DNA from 3 places in the Pseudoflavonifractor sp. HCP28S3_F10 genome. Region 2 is predicted to be linked to each of the others. Evidence: riboswitches for the same ligand, from Rfam matches in the RefSeq annotation. Region 2 holds a riboswitch; each other region holds the start of a gene.
The links. Region 2 has a riboswitch for glycine ahead of gcvT (glycine cleavage system aminomethyltransferase GcvT). Riboswitches for the same ligand answer to the same signal wherever they lie in the genome.
Positions count from the first base shown of each region.

Region 1 (9,793 bases), on a different contig from region 2:
TGCACAGCCGTCCCCCCTGCTCCAGCACGAAGTGGCCCACCTCCATGCCGGCGTAGTTGAAGCCGGTGTAGAGCTTTCCGTTCAATACCGCGCCGCCTCCCACTCCGGTGCCCAGGGTGATGGCCACCATGGACTGGCTTCCCTTGCCCGCGCCGGCGGCGTACTCGCCCAGGGCGGCGGCGTTGGCGTCGTTCTCCATATAGATAGGGACGTCCATGGGCAGCCGCTCCTGCAGCAAAGCAGCCAGTGGAACGTTCTGGAAGTCCAGATTGCTCCAGTAGAGGATGGTGCCGCTCTCCGGGTCAATGGTGCCCGGGGAGCCGATGCCGACGGAGCCCACCTCCTCCAGCCGGAGGCCCGCGTCCTCCGCGGCGGCCCGGGAGGCCTCCGCCATGGTCCCGGCCACCCCGGCGGGAACGTCCCCTCCCCGGGGAGTGGGGATGCTGGCCCGGCCCAGAATGGCGCCCGCTTCATCCGTCACGGCGGCGGCAATATTGGTGCCGCCTAGATCGATACCCAGATAATACATAGATACATCCACTCCTCCGGTGCGGGCGCGTTCGCTCGCCAAGTGAAGCTATTGCGCCACAGGCACAAGTTTCACTAGGCTCCCCGCCGCTGGCGCGGCAGCTCGCCAAGTGAAGCTATTGTACCACAGTTTGGGGCGCTTTGCACCTGGAAACCGTGTGCTTCCGGAGATTCTGCTTTTCTCTGCCTGCGTCAACCCGCTTCGCGCTGCCTCTCAGGTGGACCGCCAGAGTGACGCAGCCGCTGATGAGCAGGAAGGCGTAAAAGCTGATGCCCCGGCTCACCAGCATGGCGGGGGTGACCAGCCCGGCGCCGAAGAGGGGCGTGAAGGCCCGGACAAAGCCGCTCTCGGCGGGGCCCACCGCCCCCGGCAGGGGGAGGGAGGAGACCGCCAGTGTCACCAGGGCCTGGGTACCCAGAAAGATGGGCAGTCCCTCCCCCCGCAGTCCAAACGCCAGATAGACCACATAAGGCACCGCGAAGAGGGCCGTCAGCTGTGCCGCGGTAAGAAGCAGCAGCATGGGCAGCAGCTCCGGGTGTCCCCGCAGGCACCGGGCCCCGGCGGCATAGGCCGCCAGCTGCTTTTTCCGCTTCTCCTCGGCTGCCTCCCGGTCCCGGACCGCCCCCACCGCCGCCAGCAGGGCCAGCACACCCCTGGTCAGGGCGGTGGCCGGGCCGGGCAGGAACATCATCACCAGCATCCCGGCCGTAAGGAAGAGCATCACCCCGCCGCCGTACAGCAGCAGCCACTCCAGGCCGCCGCCCAGGGCGGTGCGGAGCTCCGGCAGGGCCAGCCAGGCTGTCAGGGCATATCCTAGCACCGTTACCTGATAGCACACGGCGATGAGCATCATATTGAGGGCCCCGTGGGCGGCAGGTATCCCGTCCCGGGACATATAGTAGATCTGGGCCGGCTGTCCCCCAGTCGCCGAGGGTGTGATGGAACTGACGTAAAACCCCGCAAAGGAATACCCCAGGCATTGCCGCCAAGTCACCCGGCAGCCCAGCCGCCTCAGGGCCAGGCGGCTGCACATGGCCTCACAGCCCACAAACAGGAACATCAGCCCCAGGCCCAGCAGCAGATATCCGGTGTCTGTATGCCCCAGCACCAGGAGCAGAGCGGAGAGAGGCTGGTCCCGCAGCAGCAGCCAAGCGGTGGCCGCCATCAGGGCCAGCAGCAGAATACCGCCCAGCAGATGTTTTCTTCCCCACACGGTCATTGCCTCCGTTTTCTTCCGCGGCAAAGGCCGGACAATACCCGGCAGACCGCCCCGCAGGCGGCCACAAGTCCGGCCGCGGCAAGCGCACGCCGAAGAATCACGCCTTTTTTTCCGCTCATCACGCGTACACCTCCCTCTTGCGCACCATGGCGTCCAGCACCCGGTCCAGCGCCTGAGACTCCAGTGCTTCCTTTCTTCCGCGCATCCGCTCCGCCATCTGTTCCAGCGCATGGTCGTCATAGATCAGTGTCCGGATGGCCTCCAGGCATTCCTCCGGCTCCTTGGCCGCCGACCGGGCCAGGCCCGCCCGGAGCAGGAAGCGGGCATTGTTCTTCTCCTGCTGCAAAAATGGCTCCCACAGCAGCAGGGGCAGTTCGGAAAAGATGGCCTCAAACACGGTGATACCGCCGGGCTTAGTGAGCATCAGGTCGGCCTGTGCCATATAGTCCCACACCCGGTGGGTAAAGCCCACCACCTCGATGTGCTCATACCGCCCATGGAGCCGGTGGTACAGCTTCCGGTTGTTCCCGGCAATCATGGTGGTCTCTACCCCGGGCAGGCCGTTCAGGGCCTCGTAGAACCGGTCCTTCCGGGGCAGCAGTCCCAGTCCGCCGCCCATGATGAGAAGGCGGCGCTTCTCCCCGCCCCGGCGGTGGCCGGGAAGCCGGAATTCCTCCTTCACCGGGATACCGGTGACCAGGATACGCTCCTCCTCCACTCCCTTGGCGGCCAGCCGGTCCCGGATCTCGGGGCTGCCCACCAGATAGCAATCGGTCCCCCGGTGGAGCCACTCATTGTGGGTGGACAGATCGGTGACGCAGGTGATGAGGGGCAGATCCTCCCCGGTCTCCTCCTTGAAGCGGGACACCAGTCCCGCGCAGATGGGGTGGGTGGCCACCACGGCGTCGGGCCGCTCCTCCAGCAGCAGCTCCTCCAGGCGCTCCAGCATGGGCCTGTCCAGCGGGGAGCCGGTGTCGGCGGGCAGATGGTCGGCGAGGCGGTAATAGGTGTTGAACAGGCCGTATCCGTAGGTGACCAGCAGATGGAAGGCCCGGTAGAGCGCCTCGGAGGCGCCCGGCATGGCGTAGGCAAACAGGTCCACCACCCGGACCTCCGCCCGGGGAAAGGCCCGCGTGAGCTGCTGGCACAGCGACTGGGAGGCGGACCAGTGTCCCATACCGAATTTTCCCGTCAGGATCAGGATCTTCATAGAGCTCCCTCCTTTGTTCTGCCCTTATCATACAGGAAGAATTTTTAGAAAGCCCCTGCTTAATCCTTAAAATCCCTTTAAGGAAACATAAAAAATATTCTTTTTTATTGTTCTCATCCTCCACAGGCGATCAGAACATAAAAACGCGGGCGCGTTCTCTCTTGGAAACGCGCCCGCGTGCAGCTTCTTTCAAGTCCGGATGCCTCTGCAGACGGTGGGCAGCAGGGCGGTAAAGCAGGTGCCCGTCTCGGCAGAACTGGTCACCGACAGGCGGCCGCCGTGGCTGTCCACGATGGTCTGCGCGATGGCCAACCCCAGCCCGTAGCCGCCCCGCTCCCTGCTGCGGGAGCTGTCCACCCGGTAGAACCGCTCAAAAAGATGGGGCAGATGCTCCGGCGGAATGGGCTCGCCGGTGTTGCGGACCCACAGCTTCAGCCGGTCTCCCTGCCGGGAGAGGGTCAGCTTCACGTTCCCGCCCTCACCGGCGTATTTGACGGCATTGTCCAGCAGGATCATCACCAGCCGCCGGAGCTGGGCCTCATCCCCCCGGAGGGAGAGCCCCGGTTCGATCCGGCTCTCCAACGTCACTCCCGCCTCAAAGGCCACCGATTCGAAGGGCAGCAGACAGCCCATGGTCAGCTCGCTCATAGAGAGCTCCACAGGGTGGAGGGGCGCCCGGGCCGCGTCGTTTTTCGCCAGGAAGAGCATGTCCTCCACCAGGCCCCGCATATGGGTCCCCTCCTCCTGGATATAGCTCAGCCATTTTTGCTGCTCCTTCACCCGGTCCTCCGGGTGGGCCAGAACGATGCCCACATTGGCCAGAATGACAGTGAGCGGGGTCTTGAGTTCATGGGAGGCGTCGGCCACGAACTGCCGCTGCTGCTTCCATGCCTTTTCCACCGGACGCAGCGCCCATGTGGACAAAAACAGGCTCACCAGGAAAAATCCCATCAGGCCCACCGTCCCCACCAGAAGGGAGTTACGGACCAGATCAGCCAGGTTTTCCTGCTCCCACCGGAGGTCGGCAAAGGCGATGTGCAGATTCCCCGCCCCGTCCTCCTCCGCCAGAAAGCGCAGGTGGAGCCCGGAGATGGTCCCCTCCCGCTCCCCGGTGTCCCACACCTGGGCCACTGCCTGCTCCAGGGTCTCTTCAGACACCTGAATGTTCCCGCCCAGGGTGGAGGAGACCATATTTCCCTCTTCATCCAGCACTACAGTAAAGACCGGGATCATGGCCGTCTGCCGCTCACCGTGCCCACGGTCCTCCCGTCCCTCCGGCTCCCGCTCCATGGGCGGCAGTCCGATCTCCACCCTGGGCGGCGGACCGCCCTCCGGCCACTTCAGCGCCACGCGCATGGCGGCCACGCTCTGGCCCCGAAGGCGCTGGGAGGTGGAACCCATCAGTGCGCCGAAGACGATGAGCAGCACCAGGCTCACCAGCAGCATATTGATCAGGATAAAGGTCCGTCTCAGCCGTTTCAGCATACTGTTCTCCTCAGTTCCCCGGGAAGTCCAGATGGTATCCCACTTTACGCACCGTGGCGATGCTCACCCCGGAGCCCAGAAAAGCCAGCTTTTTCCGCAGAAAGGAGATATAGACCTCCACATTGTTGTCCTCCGCGTCGGACTCGATGCCCCAGACCTTGGAGATAATGTCCTCCTTGGGCACCACCGCCCGGGGCGCGGCCATAAGCAGGCGGAGCACATCAAACTCCTTGAACCCCAGGCGCACCGATCTTCCTGCGCAGCCAAGGCAGCGGGTGGACAGATTGAGCGTCAGATCAAAGACCGTAAGGGTCTCCGAGAGCACCTCTCCCTGCCGCCGGGTCAGGGCCCGTACCCGGGCCAGCAGCTCCCCGGTATCAAAGGGCTTGGTCATATAGTCATCAGCGCCGCAGTCCAGCCCGGCGATCTTGTCACTGACCTCATCCCGGGCAGTGAGCATCAGGATGGGGGTGGAGATGTGGGCGGAGCGCAGCCGCTGGGCTACTTCAAAACCGCTGAGCCGGGGCAGCATCACGTCCAGCAGGATCAGGTCATACTGGCCGGAGAGGGCGTAATCCAGTCCGTCGGTCCCGTCATGGACCGTGTCAGTCTGATAGTGCTGCTCTTTGAGGATCTGGCTCAGCGTCTCGGCCAGACGGTGTTCGTCCTCGACGATCAGGACTCGCATGGCGATCCCTCCTTGCTTCGATATCAAGTCGTTTTTGTCATTCTACCGCTTGAATCTGAATATAGTCTGAAAAAAGGATACCAAAAGAGCCTTCTCCTGTAAATCCTCCCGGCACGAAAAAATCCCCGCCGCCCAATGGGCGACGGGGATTTCGGAGCTGATTTGGAAAATCAGTCGAAGATGGTCTGGTCATCCACGGGAGTCTGTAAAGCCTTGAGGGCCTTCTCGACCAGCTTGTAGCGCAGCTCAAACTCCTCCTCGTGAGTGAGGGCGGGGTTGCCCAGGGGGTGAGGAATCGCGATCGTGGGGACAATACGGTTGGCGCCAACCGTCATGGAGATGGGGGTGACGGTGCACATATGCACCACGGTCACGCCAGCACGCTCGATCTCTTTAACCATCGTTGCACCGCAACGAGTGCAGGTGCCTCACGTAGAGGTCAGGATGGCGGCCTTAATGCCGGCATCCCGAAGCTCCTTGCCGATGGCCTCGCCGTACTTCTTGGCGCTGGCAACAGCGGTGCCGTTGCCGACGGTGGTGAAGAAGTAGGGATAGATGCCGCCGATCTTGCCTTCCTTCTCCATCTTGCGCAGCACGTCCACAGGCAGAACGCGGTCGGCGTCCTCGTTGGCGTAGACCGGATCGTAGCCGCCGTGAGCGGTCTCATGGTCGGCAGCGGTCAGATCCTCGAAGCCGCTGATGTCATAGCGGCCGAACTTGGAGGCGGAGGAGGACTCGATGTGATCGGGGTTGCCCTTGGGCACGATGCCGCCGGAGGTGACCAGAGCGATGGTGGTGTGAGCCAGATCGGTGATGGCCGGACCGGGGGCGACGCGGTCGAAGGAGGGCATGGGGAACTCGGTGGTGTAGGGCTTGCCGGCGAGCTTGTTGAGCAGCATCTTCACGGCACGGGTGGAACCGCGCTCAGCCTCAAAGAAGTTGACGCGCAGGCCGTTGGGCATGTAGCCCTCCTCGGCGGAGGCGCCGACCTTCTCGCCCTTGGCCAGCTTCAGGGCCAGAGCGGCCATCTTGGGAGCGGCCTGGCGCATGCCGGCGGCGTTGTTCTTGGTGGCGATGATATAGACCTTGTTCTTGAACATGTCGGCGCCGGGGTTCTCCTCGTACATACCGGTGACGACGGGCAGGCCCAGCTCATCCTTCACGGCGGCAGCCACGGTGCCGCAGGCCACGCCGTAACGGCCGGCGTTGAAGGCAGGACCGCAGATGACCACGTCGGGCTTGGCGTCGGAAATCATCTTCAGCACGGTGGCCTTGGCGGACTCCAGGTTCTCGTTGAAGTAGGAGTCGCCGCAGATGACAGTACCGACAATCTCAGCCTCGCCCTTGAACGCGGCGTTCAGCGCCAGGCCGGGGCCCACAGCACCCTCGCGGTACTCGGGCGCGTAATCAGCCTTCTCCTCGCCGCCGATCTGGGCGAAGAACTGGTTGATATAATGAACAACTCTAAAACTCATTACAGTTCCCCTCCTTATCTGGCGCTGAGCTTGTTGAAGCCCATCTCGTTGGTGGCGCCAGTAATGACCTGCAGCTCAGCGGTGATGGAACCGTCGGGCTCCAGAGCGCCGTCAAAGCCGCCGGCGATGATGTTGGCAGCCTCGGGGTGGCCGATGACCTTGTCCATCTTGGGCAGGTGGATGACCATGTTGGCGTTGCCGCCGGTGACCACCGCGTCGGCAGCGGGATCGGCGTCGGCCAGGGACTGGGAAGCGCCGTCACGGCCGGCGTACTCGTCGGTGATGATGACGGTCTTGATGCCGGCAGCCTCCAGCTTCTTGCAGTTCATGATCAGGTCGGTATCGGGGTTGCCGAAGCCCTCCTGAGAGACCAGGGCGCCGTCCAGCTCCAGGAACTGAGCCAGCTTGGTGGACCAGTCGGAAGAGCGCTCCTTGTCCATCAGGTACACGTTCTCGTTGGTGATGATAACGCCAACGAAGTTCAGGGTCTTGCCGTGCTGCTCCAGCAGGTCGGCAATGACGGGGTTGTTCAGGTGATGATAGGTGGTGTTCTTGTCGCAGGCGGACACGCAGTTGCCGCTCAGGATGGCGCCGTCCATGGTCTCAGTGGGGTTGAGAATGGTGGGCATGGAGCGCTTCATGTCAACGCCGTAGACATAGGTGTCATGCAGCAGGCCCTGGCTCTGGAGCATCAGGACGTAGCCCACGCGGGGCAGGTCGGGATACTTCTCCTTGCCGCTCATGACGCCGGAGGTCTCATAGACCTTGGTCTCGTCAGGAGTCAGGGTACGGGCCAGCTCGCCCAGGTAGGTGGCAGCCTTCAGGCCGGCCATCCGGATGGCGTGCTCGTGCTGATGCTGCTTGATGCCCTCCTTGGGCTCACAGATCATGACCAGGTTGTGGAGCTTGGAGAAGGGGGTGTAGTCGGCGCCGGGGCCGCTCATGTCGATGATACCCTCCTGGAAGCCCACCACCTTGCCGGTGGTGACCACGGCGCAGCCCTTGAGAACATGGGTCTTGCCGCTGCCCACGGTGCCGACCTTGGAGATGACGCCGGGGAACACGCCGCCGTTGCCCTCCACCTTGACGCGGGGCTCGATGACGTCCTTGACGGGCAGGACGCGCACGGACTCGCCGGGATGGACCACCTCGAAGTCAACCGAGGCCAGGTCCTCGTCCTCCAGCAGCAGAGCGCGGAGCTCCTCCACGTTGACGTAGAGGGTGCCGTTCTCCACCTTGGAGCAGTCGCCGAGCTTAATGTCGCTGATGTGAATTTCGCCTAATTCCAGCCGCATAGTCTCACTCTCCTTTTTGTAGATGCGGGGCTATCGCCCCATGGATCAGCCGAAAATCGATTTCCGCAAAGTCCTCACGCATGTCGGCAGGCGCGTCGTCTCCCCGGTGGAACCGGGGCTTAAACTGACGGCACACGCCGAGAGCGGCCTCGATGAGGTCCAGAGATTCCAGATCCAGAGGGCCCGCCTCCTCGGTGAGGGCCACCGAGCGGAAGGGGGTCTCATTGGGCTTGACACTGCCGGCCAGCGGATGGGTCAGCAGCTTATGCCCGCTGTGGACCAGGTCTCTCACATGTGTCAGGACATCCACATGGCCGCCGTCCACAAACTGAAGCGTACACAGCGAACCATATTGATCCCGGACTTTCTCGTTGTTTGTCACCAGAAGCAAGGCACTCTCTCCTTTGCAGAAAAAACAGGATACAGAACACAACGTATTACTACATCTGCCCTGCACCCTGTGTTTAAAACCTGAGAGTTTCCCCCGCTTTCGAAGCCATCGGAGTTGCCCCTTCGGTGCCATGTACGAGAATCATGGTCTTTTCAGAGTCCTGTCCGACCGCGGTTCTGAAACCTGAGAAATTGGCGGGACCACTCGGCAGATGAATCCCACTTATACCTTCGGTGCCGTCCCTGAGGGAGGGACGAACTCTCCCGCAGCCATCATCCAGCTATATTTGTTTTTTCGATGGCTATATTATAACATATCGGCATTTCAAATACAACAAGAGATTCTATATATTCATTATTAAAAATTCGTGATTACTTAATATCCCGCTACTTTTCTATACTAATCGGTACAATAATCGAAAATATCAGTTTCTGTTTTTATGTCTTTTTGGGGGACCCGATCCCACCGGAAATGAGGGATCAGTTCCCTGGCCTGCACCGGCTCCGGCCGGTCAGTCTGTCCCGCCAGGAAGGCCAGCGTGCCGATGACCTCTTCCGGTGAGCTGTTGGCGCGCAGCGCTTCCATGTCCAGATCCCGGTCCCGCTTGGAGAGTCTCCGCCCATCGGGCGCCACCAGCAGGGGCACATGGAAAAACGCGGGAACAGGCAGTCCCAGCAGCCGGTAGAGGTAGATCTGCCTGGGAGTGGAGTCCAGCAGATCCATGCCCCGGACCACCTGGCTGATCTTCATGGCCCCGTCGTCCGCCGCTACCGCCAGCTGATAGGCATAGACCCCGTCGGACCGGCGCACGATAAAATCCCCGCAGTCGGTCAGCAGGTTCTCTTCGTACCGGCCCATATGTCCGTCTGTAAAAGACACCTGCTCATCCGGGACCACGACCCGCCAGGCCGGGTCCCGCTCCCCCGCCCGCTGGGCCCGCTGGGCGGAGGACAAACTCCGGCAGCGGCCGGTATAGATATTCCGCCCATCAGACCGGTGGGGCGCCGAGGCGGCCAGCCGCTCCGCCCTGGTGCAGAAGCAGGGGTATACCAATCCTTCTGCCTCCAGGTGTTCAAAACACTCCTTATAATAGAAAGTGCGCTCGCTCTGGAGATAGGGTCCGTGGGGGCCGCCCTTCTGGTAGCCCTCATCCCAGTCCAGCCCCAGCCAGCGCAGGTCGTCGGCCAACACCTCGGCGTACTCTGCCCGGCAGCGGTCCGGGTCCAGGTCCTCCATCCGCAGCACCATGGTCCCCCCTGACGCCCGCACCGAGAGCCAGGCCAGCAGGGCGGTGAACACATTTCCCAAGTGCATCCGTCCGCTGGGGCTGGGTGCAAACCGGCCCCTTACCGTCTCCTCCATTTCTCTGTTCCTCCTTTATTATCACCTGATCGCCGTACCAGTATACCACGACACTCCGGCGAAATGGTATACACAACATTTTTGTCTGTGCTGCTTTTCCGCCCTTGCAACCGGAAGAACTCTATAGTATAATGAAAAA
Region 1 covers NZ_JBQHUB010000001.1:143,467-153,259, reverse strand. The annotation lists gene ACTNBZ_RS00760 (ROK family protein) at 1-529, opposite strand, end outside; gene ACTNBZ_RS00755 (lysylphosphatidylglycerol synthase transmembrane domain-containing protein) at 645-1,742, opposite strand; gene ACTNBZ_RS00750 (MGDG synthase family glycosyltransferase) at 1,867-2,958, opposite strand; gene ACTNBZ_RS00745 (sensor histidine kinase) at 3,148-4,443, opposite strand; gene ACTNBZ_RS00740 (response regulator transcription factor) at 4,454-5,131, opposite strand; gene grdB (glycine reductase complex selenoprotein B) at 5,302-6,606, opposite strand; gene ACTNBZ_RS00730 (glycine/sarcosine/betaine reductase component B subunit) at 6,621-7,901, opposite strand; gene ACTNBZ_RS00725 (GrdX family protein) at 7,906-8,283, opposite strand; glycine riboswitch at 8,357-8,451, opposite strand; glycine riboswitch at 8,454-8,568, opposite strand; gene gluQRS (tRNA glutamyl-Q(34) synthetase GluQRS) at 8,692-9,654, opposite strand.
Region 1: another riboswitch for glycine. It lies ahead of ACTNBZ_RS00725 (GrdX family protein); the one in region 2 lies ahead of gcvT (glycine cleavage system aminomethyltransferase GcvT).

Region 2 (9,793 bases):
GGAAGGTCATGGCGTCCATGCCGGTGATGCCGCAGAGATACTTCTCAGCCAGGGCATACACCGTCTCGCAGCCGGCGGCGGTATGCTTGGGCTGCAGAGGATGGATGTCGGTGAATTTGAAGAAGCTGGCGATGACCTCGTTGATCTTGGGATTGTACTTCATGGTACAGGAGCCCAGAGGATAGAAGCCGTCGCACACGCCGAAGGAGCGGCGGGCCAGAGCGTTATAGTGCCGGGAGAGGTCGTTCTCACTGACCTCGGGCAGCCGGGGCGCGCTCTTGCGCCGGAACGCGGCGGGGATCTCCAGAACAGGTACGGAATCGGCCTCCGGGTCCAGGGTAGGGGAGACGTGAGGGACCAGGACCTTATTGCCGCGGCCGGGGCGGCTGAGCTCAAAAATCAGTTTCATTCTCCGTACGCCTCCTTGATGATGGCCACAGCCTCGTCCAGGTCGGCCTTGGTGCAGAACTCGGTGACACACCACAGCACGCCGTCCTTGACGGGCAGGCCGCCCAGGATGCCGTTGACCTCCAGCACGTTGAGGACGCGGCCGGCATCGGGCAGGGTGGTGACGAACTCGTGGAAGAACTCGCCCTTGTGGACCAGTTCAACGCCGTCGATCCTGCACAGCTCGCTGGCCAGATAGTGGGCCTTGTCGTAGCACTGCTGGCTCACCTCGGCCAGACCGGCGGGGCCCATCTCGGCCAGATAGACCGAAGCGGTCAGGGCGCAGAGGGCCTGGTTGGAGCAGATGTTGGAGCTGGCCTTCTCCCGGCGGATGTGCTGCTCACGGGCCTGCATGGTGAGAACAAAAGCCCGCTCGCCCTTGTCATCGGTGGTCTCGCCTACGATACGGCCGGGCAGCTTGCGCATCATGGCGCTGGTGCAGGCCATGAAGCCCAGGTAGGGGCCGCCCCAGGACAGGGGCATGCCGAGGGGCTGGGCCTCGCCAACGGCCACATCGGCGCCGTACTCCCGGGGGGTCTTGAGCAGGCCCAGGGTGGCGGGGTTGACACCCATAATGTACTTGGCGCCAGCGGCGTGAACGGCCTCGCCCAGGGCGTCGCCGTCCTCCAGCATGCCGTAGAAGTTGGGCTGCTGGACGTAGAAGCAGGCGGAGTCGTCCGCCAGCAGGGACTTCAGGGCGTCCAGATCGGTGACGCCGTCCTTGGCGGGAACCATGACCACCTCGGTGTTGGAGCCGTAGCAGTAGGTCTTGATAACGGCCACAGCGTCAGGATGGGCGGTCTCGGAGACCAGGACCTTGGTGCGCTTGCGGTCGCGGCACATGGCGGCGGCCTCGGCGGCGGCGGTGCCGCCGTCGTACACGGAGGCGTTGGACACGTCCATGCCGGTGAGCTCGCAGATCATGGTCTGATACTCAAAGATGGACTGGAGGATGCCCTGGCTCACCTCGGCCTGATAGGGGGTATAGGCCGTGACCAGGATCTCGTTGCTGGTGATGCGGGTGACGGCGGCGGGGATGTAGTGCCGCTCGGCGCCGGCGCCCCGCAGGATGGTGCGGAAGCGCACGTTCTGATCGGCCAGGGACTCCATGGTCCGGCGGATCTCCAGCTCGGACTTGGGATTGGGCAGGTCCAGGGGCCCCTGGATCATGACCTCCCGGGGAACGTCCGCGTAGAGGTCATCCATGGATTTCATACCCAGCTCGGAGAGCATCTCCTGACGCTCTTCGGGGGTAGAACACAGATAGCTCGACATGTATCTTACTCCTTCTCGGCAGCGCAGTGGGCCTCATAGGCGGCGGCGTCCAGCAGCTCCTCCTCCTCGGTCACGTTCTCCACCTTGACGAACCAGGCGCCGTAGGGGTCGGCATTGACCTTGGCGGGATCGTCCATCAGTTCCTCATTGACGGCCACCACGGTGCCGGAGACAGGGGAGAGCACGTCAGACACGGCCTTGACGGACTCCACGTCGGAAAAAGCCTCGCCCACGGAGACGGAGTCGCCCTCCTGGGGCAGGTTGACAAAGACGATATCGCCCAGCTCGTCCTGAGCGAAATCGGACAGGCCGATGACATAGGTGTCGCCGTCCTTGCGGACCCACTCGTGGGACTTGGCGTACAGCAGATCAGAGGGGAAGTTCATAATAATGTCTCCTTTTATGTATTGTTTTGGATATTGGGATAGTTTGGATGGTTGGATCATTTGGATAATTGGATGATCTGGTCCGGTCAGAAAGGTATCATGCTCAGAGAAAAGGGATCACTGGGCGCGCTTGTAGAAGGGAGTCTTGATGACCTCACACTCCACCTTGCGGCCGCGCACGTCCACCAGCAGCTTGGTGCCGGGCTCCTTGTACTCCACGGGGACCATGGCCATGGCGACGGCCTGGCCCAGGTAGGGGCAGTGGGTGCCGGAGGAGACAAAGCCAACCTTCTCATCGCCGGCGTACACGTCGCAGTGCTCGCGGATGATGCCCCGGCCGGTGACCTTCAGGCCCACCTTGCGGCGGGAGACGGGACGGGCCTTCTCCAGCGCGGCCTTGCCGATGAAGTCGGGCTTATCCATCTTGACGAAGATGCCGAGAACGGCCTCGTAGGGGTTGATCTCGGCGGAGAGCTCGTGGCCGTAGAGGGGCATGCCGGCTTCCAGGCGCAGGGTATCGCGGGCGCCCAGACCGCAGGGGATGAGGCCCTCGTCCTTGCCGGCCTCCAGCAGCTTGTTCCACAGGGCGGGGGCGTCGGCGCTGGCGCAGTAAATCTCAAAGCCGTCCTCGCCGGTGTAGCCGGTGCGGGAGACAATGGCCTTGATGCCGTCCACATTGCCCTCGGCGATGAAGGTGTAGTTGCCGGAGGGAATGGTGCCAGAGAGCTTGGAGAGAACGGCCTCGGCCTTGGGACCCTGGAGGGCCACCTGGGCGACGGAATCGGAGATGTTTTCCATGGTGCAGTCGCCGGACAGGTGCTCGGAGATCCAGTTGGCGTCCTTCTCGCAATTGGCGGCGTTGACCACGATGAGGTAAGCCTCGTCGGAGCACTTGTAGACGATGAGGTCATCCACCACGCCGCCGGTCTCGTAGCACATCAGGCTGTACCGGGCATAGCCGGACTGGAGGTCGGTATAGTCGTTGGTCAGCAGGTTGTTCAGGTTCTTCAGGGCGTCCTTGCCGCGCAGGACCAGCTCGCCCATGTGGGAGACGTCAAACAGACCGCAGGCGGTGCGCACCGCCATATGCTCGGCCACCACGCCGCTGTACTGCACGGGCAGCAGCCAGCCGGCAAAGGGGACGATCTTTCCGCCGGCGGCTACATGGCAGTCATAAAGGGGGGTCTTCTTCTCCATGATACATACCTCCTAAAATAAACTCACAAAGCCAAAAAATATACCCGCAGTCATCAAAAACCATGAAAAAAGCGCATAGCGGAAATGCTATACGCCTCTGTCCATTACCTGAAAGTTTCCCCTGAATAAAATTCAGAGTTGCATCGTCGGCGCGGGCGGAAAGACCGTCCGCTTTCCAGAGCTCCGTCGGCAGCCGATCCTTTTGCCTGAGAGATTTTCTCGCTTTCCCCTTCGGCGGTGAAGTATCACACTCTCTCGACTGTGTCATCCGGGCAATATTGATTTTTTCTATGAATTGCAGGGTGTACTTGCGAGTTTTTCTTTATACCCATGAGTATAATACATTTTTCCAAAAAGTCAACTTGTTTTTTTGAATAATACGGAACGCCAAATATCAGAAAAGTTTAACAGGTGTTCCAGTCATACCCGACAACCTGCGCTTGCGCCATTTTGAAACTGTGTTATACTTGAACTGCAAAATGCGGGAATGGGACGGAAGGCCCTATCCGCGCAGCGGGATGAAATTGTAATAAGGAGGAGATGCCATGCAGGCGCTTCTGACTCAGCCCGGGGCTTTTCTGCACCGGCTCCTGGCACTGCCGGCGGAGTACCCGGTGGCAGCCGCCTGGTATACGTCCATCGTCCGATTTCTCTTTCCCATATTGGCGCTGATGATCCTGACGGGGGCCATCCGGTCCCTGCTGAAGGTGCCTCATATGCCGGAGGTCTGGGCCTATCTGACATTACCCAACGGCGCCAGCGAGCCTCTGACCCACTGGGAGAACATTCTGGGCCGGGGCAGGGCGGCCGACGTGGTGCTCAATTATCCGGTGGTCTCCCGGCAGCACGCCGCCCTCATCCGGGGCGAGGATGACCGCTGGACTGTGTACGATCTGGACTCCAAGGGGGGCGTGACGGTGAACGGCACGCCGGTGGACGGGAGCGCCCCGGTGGCCTTCGGCGATGTGCTGGGTCTGGCCGGGGTGGAGACCGTGCTGCTGCCGGTGTCCCTGGAGGAGCGGGAGGACTGGCGGCGCCGCCGCCGGGCGGTGGAGCGGCCCGCGTCGCCCTGGGGAGCGCTGGTCCTGCTCACGGTGTTCCAGGTCCTGACTGCGATGCAGCTCATCGCGGCGGCGGGGGAGGAGGCCGGTGCGCCGCTGCTTCTTTCCTTTCTGTGTCTCACCGGGGTGATGTGGACCCACTTTCTTGCCCTGCGGGCGTTGCGCCGGGTAGGCTTTGAGATGGAGGTCATCGCCTTCTTTCTGTGCACCCTCTCTCTGGCAGTGACTGCCTCGTCGGCTCCCCACGCGCTCTTCAAGCAGCTGGCCGCCATGGTGCTGGGACTGATCCTCTTCCTGGTGCTGGGGGTCTTTCTGCGGGATCTGGACCGGGTCAAGAAAATCCGCTGGCTCATGGCGGCGGGGGCCATCTGCCTGCTGGGGCTCTCCCTGGTGGCCGGACAGGTGAAGTACGGCGCGGCCAACTGGATCAGCATCGGCGGGATCTCCTTCCAGCCCTCCGAGGTGGCCAAGATCTGCTATATTTTCGCCGGCGCCGCCACTCTGGAGCGGCTCTTCCGCAAGCGGAACCTGGGGCTCTTCATCCTACTCACCGGCGTGTGCATGGGCTGCCTGGCCCTGATGAGCGACTTCGGCACGGCGGCCATCTTCTTTATCACCTTTCTGGTCATCGCCTACCTCCGCTCCGGCGACTTTGCCACCCTGGCCCTCATCTGCGGCGCGGCGGTGTTCGGCGTGCTGGTCATCCTGTCGGTCAAGCCCTATATCCTGCGGCGCTTCGCCACCTGGGGCCACGCCTGGCAGTATGCCAGCGACGGGGGCTTTCAGCAGACCCGCACCATGTCGGCGGCCGCCTCCGGCGGCCTGGTGGGCGTGGGCGCGGGGCGGGGCTGGCTTCACCGGGTGCCCGCCGCCGACACCGACCTGGTGTTCGGCATGCTCTGTGAGGAGTGGGGGCTCATCATCGCCGTGCTGGCGGTGTGCTGCATCCTGACCCTGGCGGTCTTTGCGGTGCGGTGCTGCCGGGCGGGGCGGTCCAGCTTCTATACCATCGCCGCCTGCGCCGCCACCTCCATGATGGTGTTCCAGACCTGCCTCAACGTGCTGGGTGCGGTGGACATCCTGCCCCTTACCGGCGTGACCTTCCCCTTTGTGTCCAACGGCGGGTCCTCCATGCTGTCCTCCTGGGGGCTGCTGGCCTTCCTGAAGGCCACGGATACCCGCCAGAACGCCAGCTTTGCCATCCGGCTGCCCAACCGGCGGAAGGAGCGGGCGGACGAAGAGCGGCTGGCCCGCCGTCCGGCGGAGAAGCCCGGATTTGACTTTGATACGGGCCGGGAGGAGGAGCCATGAAAAAGATCGAAAAACGGGCGGTGGTCTGCCTGCTGCTGGCCCTGGCGCTGCTGCTGGGGCTGGGACTGTTCTGCGTCCGCTTCGTGGTCAGCGGCGGACGGTGGGCGGGCTTCGCGGCCAACCGCCACCTCTACAACAGCAAGGGCCAGCTCTCGGTGGGCCGGGTGCTGGACCGGGACGGAGATGTGCTCTCCTGGGCCGATGAGAATGGGGAGCGCCGCTATTACGACGGGGCCACTGTCCGCAAGGCCACCCTCCACGCGGTGGGGGACCCGGCGGGCAATATCGGTACCGGGGCACTGGTGGCCTTTGCCGACAAGCTCTCGGGCTACAATCTGCTCACCGGAGCTTACAGCCCCATGGGGGAGGGCAACGACCTCTATCTGACCCTGGACGCCCGCTATAACTACATCGCCTACGAGGCTTTGGGAGGCCGGAAGGGGGCGGTTGGGGTCTACAATTACAAGACCGGCGAGGTGCTGTGCATGGTGTCCACCCCCACCTTCGATCCGCTGGACCCGCCGGATATTCAGGAGGGGGACGAGCGGTATGAGGGCGTCTACCTCAACCGTTTCCTGTCCGGGAGCTTCGTGCCCGGCTCCACCTTCAAGACGGTGACCCTCACCGCCGCCATCGAGAACCTGCCCGACCTTTTTGAGCGGCACTTCACCTGCACCGGCTCCACCCAGGTGGGGGACGGCACGGTGACCTGCCCCCGTGCCCACGGAGAGATGGACATCTGCGGCGCGCTGGCCAATTCCTGCAACGGCGTGTTCGCCCAGCTGGCGGCAGAGCTGGGGGCTGATACCATGGAGAAATACGCCGATCAGGCGGGGCTCACCGGGCGCTATACGGTCAGCGGCATCCCCACGGCGGCGGGCCGCTTCGACCTGAGCGGCGCCAGTGTCAACCAGCAGGGCTGGGCCGGGGTGGGCCAGTACAGCGACGCGGTGAATCCCTGCGCCATGATGGTGTGGATGGGAGCCATCGCCAACGGCGGAAAGGCGGCGGTGCCTCAGCTGGTGCTCAAGACTGTCACGCCCCTGGGCCTGCCCGGCTCGGTGTACCTGAAGCATCAGACCGGCCGGCTCATCGACAGTGATACGGCGGAGACTCTGGCCGATATGATGGCACGCAATGTCACCGAGACCTACGGCGCCCACCGCTTCCCCAACATGGATCTGTGCGCCAAGTCGGGCACCGGCGAGGTGGGCGGCGGCAAGGCCCCCAACGCCTGGTTCACCGGGTTTCTGCGGAATGAGGACGCGCCCTACGCCTTTGTGGTCCTGGTGGAGGAGGGCGGCAGCGGCGCCGACGCAGCCGGAAACGTGGCCGCCAGGGTGCTGGACGCCCTGGTCAACGGATACTGATCCACAACGTGAAGATCCCCGGTCCGCCAAACGGCGGACCGGGGATCCTTGTATTTTGAGGGATGCCGGGCCGTCAGGCCGCGGGCAGGGTGGAGACGGCGGGAGTGGGCGCAGGGGCCGGAGCGGCCTTCCGGTCCAGGGTGACGGTGGTGCCCGACAGGATGGAGACCGGCTCGTCGGGGGCTACCTCGTGGGAGATGGTGACCCGGTCGCCCACGTTCAGGGTGACGGCGATGGGGTTTTCCCTGGCGGACACCGAGTAAAACACGTCCTCGCCGGTAAGGCGGAGGAAGTAGTAGGTGTTGCCGTCCATCACGGCGGAGCGGATCTCGGCGATGACGCCGCCGGCCTCGGTCTGGGGCAGGGCCTCCTGGGTGGTGATGCCCTTCTGGGCCAGCATCTGAATATACTTCTGCTCACACTCGGAAACGGTGGCCCCGGTGGCCACCACCTGGTACTGGGCCACGTTGACCATGGCGTAGGTCTTGACCAGGTTGGTGGCGTCCTTCAGGGGGATGAAGTAGGTGGGCTCGTCGGCGATGTTCAGCAGCAGGGGGAAGGTGGCCACATAGCCCAGGTCCTGGACCACGCCCTGGGCCGACTTCTTGGCGGCCTCCTCGGTGGCGCCGGGGGCGGTGTAGAATTTGGTCTCCTTGGTGCGCTGGTTGCTGAGCAGAAAGCCCAGATTGGACTGGTCGGAGTTGATGGAGGTCACGCCGGTGTACATATACACGTCATCGTTGAGGGCGATGTAGTTATAGCCCTCAGTGACCACCGTCACATCCCGCTGGCCGAAGATGGAGTTGATAAAGCCGTTGACCAGGGTGCCGTGGTAATTGTACTGCTGCATGATGAGGTAGGGGGTGTACAGATTGTCCACCCAGGTGGGGACCTCCTCATAATACTGGCACTCGCCGGTGACGGCGTCCACCAGGACGGCGCCCCTGATGTCCACGCCGCCGAACAGGCCGATGGTCTTGACGATACGGGGGGCGATCCAGTAGGGATGACCATCCTCGTCGATCTCAAACTGGGGGGTCTCAAACATGTAGGTGGGGTAGTGGAAGCGGAGGTGGCGGAGGATGTTGCGGTTGAGAGGCTCGGAGAAGGAGTACTTCATCCCTTCGTCCAGACGGACCACCTTGGCCTCCTGCGTGACCATGTCCACCACCACGTAAGCGGGCAGGCCCTGGGAACGGTTGGTGAACCACTTGATGAGGTCGGCGTAGTCGATGGGGGCCACCCGGACGGGCCGGCCCTGGTAGTTGATCTGGGTGGAGTCATTGGAGAACTCAAACTGGCTCACCATGTCGCTGAGGGTGCCCATCTGGCGGTCGCCCAGATACTCGGCGGAATCCCGGTCCAGGGTGGGGATCTCGTTGAAGGAGATCTCGGAGATGTCGGTAGAGAAGGTGCCGTTCTCCACGGTGAGCAGGTCCCGGTAGGACGCCGCCCGGAAGATGGGCAGCGAGATCACCTGGCCGATGACGGCCACCACGATGAGCAGCAGGAAAAGCAGGCCCACCGGCAGGCACTGGCTCTTGATAAAGCGGAAGTACTCCTTCAGATGGTCCTTGTGGGTAGCGGAGGCGTCCAGGTCCAGGTTGAAGCCCGAGGTAATGAGGGCGCACACCACATAGACGATACACAGCAGGGCGATGAAGCTGTAGAAATCGCCGGACTGGAGGTTGAGCGCGGGAAGGGATACATAGAAATAGGCGCAGCCCACCAGAAGCGTGATGGCCAAATTCAGCAGGACCTTCCCCAGCTTGCTCTGGGGCATGCGGCGTTTTTTGCCGTTTGCAGAATGGCTCAAAGTGCATTCTCCTTTACAGATATCCGTCCCGGTGTATTGTCCGGAGACTGTCTCTAGTATAGCCTTATTTCGGGTAAAAAGCAACGGAAAGGAGGGTGAGGACGTATTAAACTTTCATTAAAAAGACGAGCGGGGACATTGCGGCAGACAGAAAAGGCCCGGCCGCGCGCAGGCGCGGCCGGGCCTCGCGGCGGCTCAGAGACCGGCGCAGAGGGCCTCGATATGGGCCTCCCTGGCCTTCATGGCCTGAAGGGTGCGGTCCAGCAGGGTATCCAGCTCCCAGCCCAGCAGTTCGGCGCCCTGGCGGATCACGTCCCGGGAGCAGCCGGCGGCGAACTTCTTGTCCTTGAACTTCTTCTTCAGGCTGGAGAGCTCCATGTCCTGCACGCTCCTGGAGGGGCGCATGAGGGCGGCGGCCCCAATGAGGCCGGTGAGCTCGTCGCTGGCGAAGAGGACCTTTTCCATCTCGTGCTCAGGGGCCGCGTCGGCGCCGGTGAGGCCCCAGCCGTGGCACACCACCGCCCGCACCAGGGCGGGCTCAGCGCCGGCAGCCTCCAGCAGCTCACGGGCCTTGACGCAGTGCTCCTCGGGCCAGCGCTCAAAGTCGATGTCGTGGAGCAGGCCCACGTTGCTCCAGAAAAGGGCCTCATCCCCGTAGCCCAGTTCATGGGCGTACCAGTCCATCACGGCCTCCACAGTGAAGGCGTGGCGGAGGTGAAAGGGCTCCTGATTGTATTCCTTCAGCAGGGCGACGGCCTGCTCGCGGGTGAATTCCATTGTGATACACTCCTTTTGTGGGAATCATTCCGGTTGTTTTTTTATCATAGCACAGCGGAAGAAAAAAGGAAAGAGCCCGGGAGCCGGGCAGGGACAAGTTCCTTCTTGACCGCCGGGCCGGGATGGGATAGACTGAGCAGTAGAAAAAAGCAG
Region 2 covers NZ_JBQHUB010000005.1:86,872-96,664, reverse strand. The annotation lists gene gcvPB (aminomethyl-transferring glycine dehydrogenase subunit GcvPB) at 1-409, opposite strand, end outside; gene gcvPA (aminomethyl-transferring glycine dehydrogenase subunit GcvPA) at 406-1,722, opposite strand; gene gcvH (glycine cleavage system protein GcvH) at 1,728-2,108, opposite strand; gene gcvT (glycine cleavage system aminomethyltransferase GcvT) at 2,226-3,305, opposite strand; glycine riboswitch at 3,490-3,573, opposite strand; gene ACTNBZ_RS04085 (FtsW/RodA/SpoVE family cell cycle protein) at 3,851-5,677, shown strand; gene ACTNBZ_RS04080 (penicillin-binding transpeptidase domain-containing protein) at 5,674-7,047, shown strand; gene ACTNBZ_RS04075 (CvpA family protein) at 7,121-8,863, opposite strand; gene ACTNBZ_RS04070 (hydrolase) at 9,059-9,640, opposite strand.

Region 3 (9,793 bases), on a different contig from region 2:
CGGGAGGAGGACCTGCCCCTGGCCGACGCTCTCATCGCCCTGGCAGGCCGGCCGCTGACCATCCAGGCCGGCCCCATCCGGATGGGCGGACTCATCGCCCAGTCCCAGTCCCTGGGTCTGCGGATAGATTCCTCCTTTGACGCCAATATGGAGGAACTGCGGGGCCATTTTGCCAGTCTGGTGGGCCTGTCGCTGGTGGACGCCGCGGACGGCGGCACTTTGGAAGGAGGGACCCGGGATCATGAGTGAAAACCGCTGTGAGATCTACGGCATCAACGGCCCTGTGGTCACCGTCAAAGGCGGCCGGGGCCTGGCCATGATGGACATGGTCAATGTAGGCGAAGAGGGCCTGGTAGGCGAGGTGGTGGGCGTCAACGGCGACATCACCACCGTGCAGGTCTATGAGGACACCGCCGGGCTCATGCCCGGCCAGCCGGTCACCGGCCAGGGAGCTCCCATGTCCATTACCCTGGGGCCCGGCCTGCTGTGCAATATCTTCGACGGCATTGCCCGTCCCCTGCGTCTCATCGAGGAAAAGAGCGGCCCCTTCATCGGCCGGGGCCTGAACATCCCCACTCTGGATGAGAGCCGCAAATGGGATACCACCGTCACCGTAAAGGCGGGAGATACCCTGTCCCCCGGCGCGCTGTACGCCCAGTGCCAGGAAACTCCCCTCATCCTCCACCGCTGCCTGGTGCCCGCCGGGCTGTCGGGCACTGTGACAAGGGTGGTCCCCAGCGGGTCCTATACCGTTGCCGACACCCTGGTGGAGCTCACCGACGCCGCCGGACAGGTCCACGCCCTGAAGCTGGCCCAGTCCTGGCCCATCCGCACCCCCCGGCCCATGGCCCGGCGGCTGCCCATCCACCGGCCCCTCATCACCGGCCAGCGGATCATCGACACCCTCTTCCCCATCGGCAAGGGGGGCGCCGCCGCCATCCCCGGCCCCTTCGGCGCGGGCAAGACCATGACCCAGCACCAGCTGGCCAAGTGGTCGGACGCCGACATCATCGTCTATCTGGGCTGCGGCGAGCGGGGCAACGAGATGACCCAGGCGTTGGAGGAATTCTCCGAACTGCTGGACCCCAAGAGCCAGCAGCCCCTGATGAACCGTACCATCCTCATCGCCAACACCTCCAACATGCCGGTGGCCGCCCGTGAGGCGTCGGTCTACACCGGCATGACCATCGCCGAGTACTACCGGGACATGGGCTACCACGTGGCCCTGATGGCTGACTCCACCTCCCGCTGGGCCGAGGCCCTGCGGGAGATCTCCGGCCGCCTGGAGGAAATGCCCGCCGAGGAGGGCTTCCCCGCCTATCTGGCCTCCCGTCTGGCCGAGTTCTACGAGCGTGCGGGCTATATCGAGACTCTGGAGGGCAGGGAGGGCAGCGTCACCGTCATCGGCGCCGTCTCTCCCCAGGGCGGCGACTTCTCCGAGCCGGTGACCCAGAATACCAAGCGGTATGTCCGCACCTTCTGGGGCCTGGACCGCTCCCTTGCCTACGCCCGGCACTTCCCCTCCATCAACTGGCTCACGTCCTACTCCGAGTATCTGGACGACCTGAAGCCCTGGTACGACCAGAACGTGGCCCCCGGCTTCATGGCCGACCGGCAGCGGATCTTCTCCCTGCTGCAGGAGGAGGACCAGCTTATGGAGATCGTCAAGCTCATCGGCTCCGACGTGCTGCCCGAGGACCAGAAGCTGACGCTGGACATCGCCCGCCTCATCCGGGTTGGCTTCCTGCAGCAGAACGCCTACCACACCGTGGACACCTATGTCCCCCTGGAAAAGCAGTTCCGCATGATGGAGGTCATCCTCCGGCTCTACGACGGGGCCCGCAGGCTGCTGGAGCGCTCCATCCCCCTGTCCCAGGTCCGCGCCACCGGCATCTTCGACGCTCTGGTCAAGATGAAGTATGAGATCCCCAATGACCAGATGGAGAAATTCGCGGACTACGAGCGGCGGATCGACCAGGCCCTCCAGAGCGTGGATGAGGCCAACCGCTGACCGCTCCAGCCCCGCGTTTCCCATCTCTGCAAGGAGTTGATCTGTCATGAGACTAGAATATATCGGCCTGTCCGAGCTGTCCGGCTCTCTTATCACGCTGGAGGGCGTATCCGGCGTCTCCTACGACGAGACAGCGGAGATCACCCTGGAGAACGGCGCCGTCCGTAACGGCCGGGTCATCCTCATCGACGGCGACCGGGTGGTGCTCCAGGTCTTTGAGGGCACCCGGGGCGTCTCGCTGGACAACGCCCGCACCCACTTCACCGGCGAGCCGGTGAAGCTGGCCCTGTCCAAGGAGATGCTGGGCCGGGTGTTCGACGGCGCCGGCCGTCCCATCGACGGCCTGGGAGAGCTCTACCCCGAGGAGCGCCGGGATATCAACGGCTCCGCCATCAACCCGGTGTCCCGCCAGTATCCCCGCAGCTATATCGAGACCGGCATCTCAGCCATCGACTGCAGCATGACCCTGATCCGGGGGCAGAAGCTGCCCATCTTCTCCGGCTCGGGCATGAAGCACAACGAACTGGCCGCCCAGATCGTCCGTCAGGCCAAGGTGGGCGAGGGGGACGGCGAATTCGCCATCGTCTTTGCCGCCATGGGCGTGAAGAATGACACCGCCGACTTTTTCCGCCGCAGCTTTGAGGAGGCCGGCGCGCTGCAGCGGGTGGTTATGTTCATGAACCTGGCCTCCGACCCCATCATCGAGCGCATCCTCACTCCCCGCTGCGCCCTCACCGCCGCGGAGTACCTGGCCTTTGACAAGGGCTATCACGTGCTGGTCATCCTCACCGACATGACCTCCTACTGCGAGGCCGTCCGGGAGTTCTCCTCCTCCAAGGGCGAGATCCCCTCCCGCAAGGGCTTCCCCGCCTACCTGTACTCCGACCTGGCCTCCCTGTACGAGCGGGCCGGCATGATCCGGGGGCGGCCCGGCTCGGTGACCCAGGTGCCCATCCTCACCATGCCCAACGACGATATCACCCATCCCATCCCCGACCTGACCGGCTATATCACCGAGGGCCAGATCGTACTGGACCGGGACATGGACCAGAAGGGAGTCTATCCCCCCATCGCCATCCTGCCCTCCCTCTCCCGCCTGATGAAGGACGGCATCGGCGAGGGATTCACCCGGGCCGACCATCCCGCCCTGTCCAACCAGCTCTTTGCCTCCTACTCCAAGGTGCAGGACGCCCGGAGCCTGGCCGGCGTCATCGGCGAGGATGAGCTCTCCGACGTGGATAAGCAGTATCTGGAATTCGGCCGGGCCTTTGAGCGGCTCTTCATCCGCCAGGACGTGATGCACGGCCGCACCATGAATGAGACGCTGGACCTGGGGTGGAAGCTGCTCACCCTGCTGCCCCGCAGCGAACTGGACCGGGTGGACGACGCCACGCTGGACGCCCACTATGTGGAAGGCGCCTACCACAGCATCCTGTCCGACCTGGCCGGGCAGCCCTGAAAGGAGGCGCGTTTCCATGGCCGCCATCCTGCCCACCAAGGGTAACCTTATGGCCGCCAGGCGCTCCCGTGCCCTGGCCGCCACCGGCTACGAGCTGATGGACCGCAAGCGCAACATTCTCATCCGGGAGATGATGGCCCTGATGGACACGGCAAAAGACGTCCAGGCCCAGATCGACGCCGTCTTTGCCGAGGCCTACGCCGCACTGCAGACCGCCAACCTGAAGCTGGGCATCTGCGACCAGATCGCCGAAGCTGTGGATGTGGACCGGACGCTGGAGATCCAGTACCGCTCCCTCATGGGCGTGGAGTTGCCCCATATCCCGGACCGCAGTCCCCCGCCCCGGCCGGAATACGGCTTTGCCTCCACCAGCTCCGCCCTGGACGACGCCTATATCAAGTTCCACCGGGTGAAAGAACTGGTGCGGCAGCTGGCCGAGGTGGAGACCTCCATCTACCGGCTGGCCGTGTCCATCCGCAAGACCCAGAAGCGGGCCAACGCCCTGCAGAACATTGTCATCCCCAATTTTGACCACACCATCCGCTTCATCACCGACGCGCTGGAGGAGAAGGAGCGGGAGGAGTTTGTCCGCCTCAAGGTCATCAAGCGTAAGACCGGCGGATAGATTTTCCACATATCCCGCAAAAAATGTGAGCCCCGGAGGCAGACGCCTCCGGGGCTTTTTCAAGCACTTCAATCAATAGGTATGGTCGCAGATCTCCCGGATCTTGGCCTGCAGGGCCTTCAGGTCCGCGAAGGTCTCGGGCCGGCGGCGGGGATCCCGCAGCAGGGCTGCCGGGTGGAAAAGGGCGGTCATCTGCACGCCTGCCTTCTCGAACCAGACGCCGTGCTCCCGGGTGATCTTGAAGTCCTCCTTGATCAGCTTCATGGCCGCGATGCGGCCCAGACAGACGATGATCTTGGGCCGGATCAGCGCCACCTGGTTGCGCAGGTAGCCGATACACGCCTCCTGCTCTGCCGCCAGCGGGTCCCGGTTCCCGGGAGGCCGGCACTTCACCATATTGCCGATAAACACCCTGGATCGGTCCAGGTCGATCATGGCCAGCATCTCGTCCAGGAATTTACCGCCCCGTCCCACAAAGGGGCGGCCGGTCAAATCCTCCTGCTCTCCCGGTCCCTCGCCGATGAACATGACCTCGGCGTCCCGGGCCCCCTCGCCGAAGACCACGTTGGTCCGCGTCTCGCACAGGGGACATTTCCGGCAGGACATACACTCCTGATAAAGTCCATCCCAATCCTTCATAGCACGCCTCCTCTCTGTATGACATCTGTGCAATATCATACCACAGCCGCTTCCGTTTGGCCAGAGTTCTGTAGACACAGAATGCCCCGCGCCGGAACCGGCACGGGGCATTCTGCAAGAAGAAAGAGGAAAGAGGATATCGAGAAAATGCAAGTTCAGGCATTTTCACTTAAAGGAAGGGAAGCAATTCCCCGCCTTTCGGTGCGATTATATGATAGTTTCCCCCTATCGTCAAGCAAAATCCCGGTTCGATCCGTAGAAAAAATGTTTTCCCATTATCTAGAAATTTTTTACTTTTTTCTTCTGTCCGCGTACTAGCTGTTTTTTATCACGCTTTAGCGTGTTCTAGTAACAGATCCGTCTTTTTCTGTCTGCGCACTCCCCCGTTTTTCCGTACCGCCCCGCTCTTTTATCCCGCTCCGATTCATTAAGTTTTCTCTTATCGTTCTTTTTGACACTTCTATGCATGTACTAGCGCACCGTCACCTTTCTTAAGGATTCATGCGGAATTTATATCAGATGCATGTCTTTAAAAATTCACCTTAAATCGTCATTCAAAAAATAGCGGCGGCGCATATGCGCCGCCGCCTTTGTTCAGGAAAAGCGTTCCTTTTACAGCCCTTTATTTGTGGGTCAGAGGCTGATCCTGGCCCTTGGAAATGCGCACCACTACGCCGGACAGGGCGATCAGTGCGATCAGGTTGGGCAGGGCCATCAGGCCGTTGAACAGGTCGGACAGGTTCCACACCAGGCCCACTTTCAGCGCGGAGCCGATGACGATGCACACCACCACGATGGCGGCGTAGATCTTGACGGCCTTGTTGCCGAAGAGGTACTTGACGTTCTGCTCACCGAAGAAGTACCAACCCACGATGGTGGAGAAGGCAAAGAACAGCAGGCAGATGGCTACGAACATGCTGCCGAAATTGCCGAACACGGTGCTGAAGGCCGCCTGAGCCAGAGAGGCCGCTTCGGGGCTGGCCTCAATATCGTTCATATTCACCACGCCGCTGGTCAGAACCACCAGGGCGGTAATGGTCAGAACGATGAAGGTGTCGATGAACACGCAGACGATGGCGATATGACCCTGATCCTCAGGCTTCGCCACCTTGGCCATGGCGTGGGCATGGGGGGTGGAGCCCATACCAGCCTCATTGGAGAACAGGCCGCGGGCCACACCGAAACGGACCGCCTGCTTCACGGTGATACCGATGGCGCCGCCCAGAACGGCGTTGGGGGTAAAGGCGCCCACAAAGATCTGACGGAACGCCTCGGGGATGTGGCTGCCGTTGGCGATGATCACGATCAGGCCGCCGAGGAGGTACAAAATGGCCATGATGGGGACCACTTTCTCGGTGACGGAGGCAATGCGCTTCACGCCGCCCAGGAAGATGAACGCGGCCACCGCCGCCAGGATCACGCCCATCACGATCTTGGGCACGTGGAAGGCGGTCTCGAAGGAGCTGCTGATGGAGTTGGCCTGGGTCATGTTGCCCATGAAGCCCAGGGCCAGGATGATTGCCACCGAGAAGAAGCCGGCCATGAACTTGCCGAAGCCTCCCTTGAAGGCGGCGCGGATGTAATAGACAGGACCGCCGATGATAGCGCCGCTGTCGTCTCTGGTCTTATATTTCTGGGCCAGGACCGCCTCGGCATAGATGGTGGACATACCGAAGAACGCGGCGATCCACATCCAGAAGATGGCGCCGGGGCCGCCGGACAGGATGGCGGTGGAGCAGCCCACGATATTGCCGGTGCCCACCTGGGCGGCGATGGACGTGGCCGCCGCCTGGAACGAGCTCATGCCGTCCTTGTCTGCCTTTTTGCCGGACAGACTGAAGTTGCCGAACATCTGCTTCCAGCCGGCGCCGAATTTCCGGATCTGGATGAAGCCGAGCCGAATGGTGAAGAGAATACCGGTAGCAACCAGCACATAGAGCAGTACGCTGTTCCACACAAAGTCGCTGGCTTTACCTACAAGGATTGTCAGTTGTTCCATACATTTACCTCCCTTTAACTTCCTCAGAGGGACTCCTCTCAAATGCCGTGCCCGGCGGCACACTTCGCCGGGCTGCCGCCTCAAGAAATGCTCCGCTGCACACCCCCCAATCAAAATAAAAAGCCCGACCGTATTCCGGCCTGGCCCTGTAAATCGCAGCCGGCGGGTTCTCCCCCATATCGGCTGCGCTCCACTCTGTCCTTTTGCCTGAGAGATCGGCGCCTTGCCGGCACCTTACACCTTCGGCCCCCGTCATTGGGATTCTCCAGAGCCCATTCACCGCCGCAATATGTCCTTATACCGTGGACACTTAAACGCATCTATTCTGCTACAGACCAGATGCGGCACATCCTTGTGGCGGGTCCTGTCTATATTCCCTTTTTGCATTATCATCATAACGCATATCAGCCCATTCGTCAAGGAAAATAATTTTGTATTTTCCCCCACAATTTTTGTTCTATACTTGTGGCGCCCCGCATATTTTCCATTTTATAAAAATCCTCATATGTCTTTCATCGGAAGACATATGAGGAGCCAACATCTATCTTTTTCCATATTATTTCGCGTGTAAGATTCATATTCTGTTTTCTTTTTCTTCACAAATTTCGCCGGAATTTTAGAGGAAACTGTGGTATTTTGATTTGTAATCCTTTTTTGCAGGGCGGTGGATGCAAAGGCTGTTTTCCACCGCTCCAAATATCTCCCGGAGGAAACGACGTCATGGATCTTCTCGTTACGGTCAACCGCAGTTATCTCCACCCTCTGGCCGTCATGCTCAAAAGCGTGGCACAGCAGCATCCGGGCCGGTATATCCGGGTCTTTGTGCTCCACCGCTCCCTCGTTCCGGAGGACCTGGACCGGGTAGCCCGGGCGGTGGACGCCCCCGATCTGGAGCTGGTAGGCATCCGGGCGGACGACCGTCTCTTCGCCGGTGCCCCCACCACCGGGCGCTATCCCTGCGAGATATACGACCGCATTTTCGCCGCCCGGTATCTCCCCAAAGACCTGGACCGGGTGCTCTATCTGGACCCGGACCTGGTGGCCATCCGCCCGCTGGACGAGCTGTGGGCCACCCCCATGGGGGATTGCTTCTTCGCCGCGGCCAGCCATGTGAACCGCTCCCTGGAAAAATTCAACGCCCTGCGGCTCCAGTCCCGGACGCCGGGGCCCTATATCAACTCCGGGGTGCTGCTGATGAATTTGGAGCGGCTGCGCCGGGAGCAGGAGCTCCAGCCGGTGCTGGACTATGTGGAGGAGCACCGCTCCGCCCTGCTCCTGCCCGACCAGGACATCATCAGCGCCCTTTACGGCGACCGCATCCATCTGCTGGACCCCATGCGATATAATATGACCGAACGGCTGCTCACATTCTCCCGTTTGACGCCGGGCTCACAAATAGACCTGGACTGGGTGTGCAGCCACACAGCCATCGTCCACTACTGCGGCCGCAACAAGCCCTGGAAACCGGGTTACACCGGCCAGCTGGGGGAGTTTTATGAGGCCTACGACGGTCTGATCCACGCCGAGGCCCTGGAAGAGGAAGCGCCCGGCCCCCAATAGGCGTTATGCTCAGCACGCAAAATCAAAAAACACGCCGCTCAGGTCCCCGTGCTCCAGGGCCGCCGTCAGCCGGGGAAGCAGAGCCCGGGCCTCCGCCGTCAGATAGCGCCGCTGGGGCAGCTGCTCCAGCGCCAGGGCGTCCGCCAGACGGCAGGCCCCCCGCTCCAGCGTTTCCAGCCGCTCCGCCCGCTTCAGGGGCAGCAGCAGCCGGGCCAGCTCCGTCCGGATCTTCTCGTCCACCCACAGGGCAAAGGGGTCCCGCCCGGCCAGCACCAGCCCCAGGGCGTTGACGGCCACCGGCTCCCACAGGTTTACCAGCAGCCCGGTATAGTCGCCGCAGCAGCGTGTCAGCAGGGCGGCGGTCCGTCCCCAGTCGAAGCGGCGCAGCAGGTCCTGCTCCATCCACAGCCGCCGCAGATACTCGTTGACGTAGAGCACCCCCAATCTGTGCTCCGGCACCGGCAGGGAGAGCTGATAGTCGATGTCGCAGGGGATCTGATGGGCCAGCAGCTCCCGGTCGTACCGCCGCCAGAAGGTCCCGATGCTCCCCACCGTATCCTCCAGGGAGCGGCTGCGCAGCCGGGGCATGTTCTCCCGCACCGCCCGGTACAGCGCCCTGCCTCTCTCCATCTCCTCCGCCAGCGCCGCCTGTCCCAGGCGGAAGGCTTCCTCCACGCCCAGCCGCTCCAGCCGTGCCCAGTCCCCGCTCCCGGCGTTTGGATCCAGCCCCAGGGTAAAGCAGATGGACTCCATCAGCTCCCGGGCCGCCCCCTCGGACACCGAGCTGCTCCGCCCCCGGGTATAGCGGGCCGCCTGCCGGGCCAGCAGGGTCCACAGCTCCCGCCGCAGCCCCTCCGGCATGGCTCCGGCCCGGCGCTCCAATTCAGTTCTCATCTTCATCCTCCCAACTTTCCCCGCTGCTCAGCCGCCGGCACAGCTCCTCCAGCGCCGTCCCGCCCAGATAGTCCAGGGAACCCCCGGCCTCCCCGTCATAGAGCCGCCGCATGGCGGCGATGAGCTCATCGTCGGACAGGGCATCCATGCACTGGTTCTTGTACTCGTAAAACAGGTCCTGCAGCCCGGCCAGGGTCTCGGCCCAGCACGCCGGGTCCAGATAAGGGGAATCCCGGAAGGCGGTCATCAGCTTCTCCAGCACTCCCGGGCCGAACTCCACCCGCCGGGTGTCCCGCAGTGCCTGGTCCCGGCGCTCCAGCAGCCCGGCCGCCTCTTCCGCCGTCAGGGGCAGTGTAACGCTCCCCCGCTCCAGCAGCCGCGCCATCGCCTGTTCCCGCCCGTTTTCCAGCGGGCGCAATGCCAAAAGCTCGTCCATCATCATCACCTCACACTGGTTTTATACTGATTTCAAATAAAATGCTTTATTTGAAATCCCGCGTGCTTCGCACGCTGGTGACGCACGTGTCGTGTGGCGGCGTCTCATAAAAACCTGACGCGCTTCGCGCTATAAAAGGCTGTACAGCCTTTTATCAGGTTTTAGTATTA
Region 3 covers NZ_JBQHUB010000001.1:92,058-101,850, reverse strand. The annotation lists gene ACTNBZ_RS00495 (V-type ATP synthase subunit E) at 1-249, shown strand, start outside; gene ACTNBZ_RS00490 (V-type ATP synthase subunit A) at 242-2,011, shown strand; gene ACTNBZ_RS00485 (V-type ATP synthase subunit B) at 2,058-3,470, shown strand; gene ACTNBZ_RS00480 (V-type ATP synthase subunit D) at 3,487-4,095, shown strand; gene ACTNBZ_RS00475 (uracil-DNA glycosylase) at 4,168-4,734, opposite strand; gene ACTNBZ_RS00470 (alanine/glycine:cation symporter family protein) at 5,357-6,733, opposite strand; glycine riboswitch at 6,919-7,012, opposite strand; gene ACTNBZ_RS00465 (glycosyltransferase family 8 protein) at 7,454-8,293, shown strand; gene ACTNBZ_RS00460 (DUF6179 domain-containing protein) at 8,303-9,187, opposite strand; gene ACTNBZ_RS00455 (DUF6323 family protein) at 9,177-9,623, opposite strand.
Region 3: another riboswitch for glycine. It lies ahead of ACTNBZ_RS00470 (alanine/glycine:cation symporter family protein); the one in region 2 lies ahead of gcvT (glycine cleavage system aminomethyltransferase GcvT).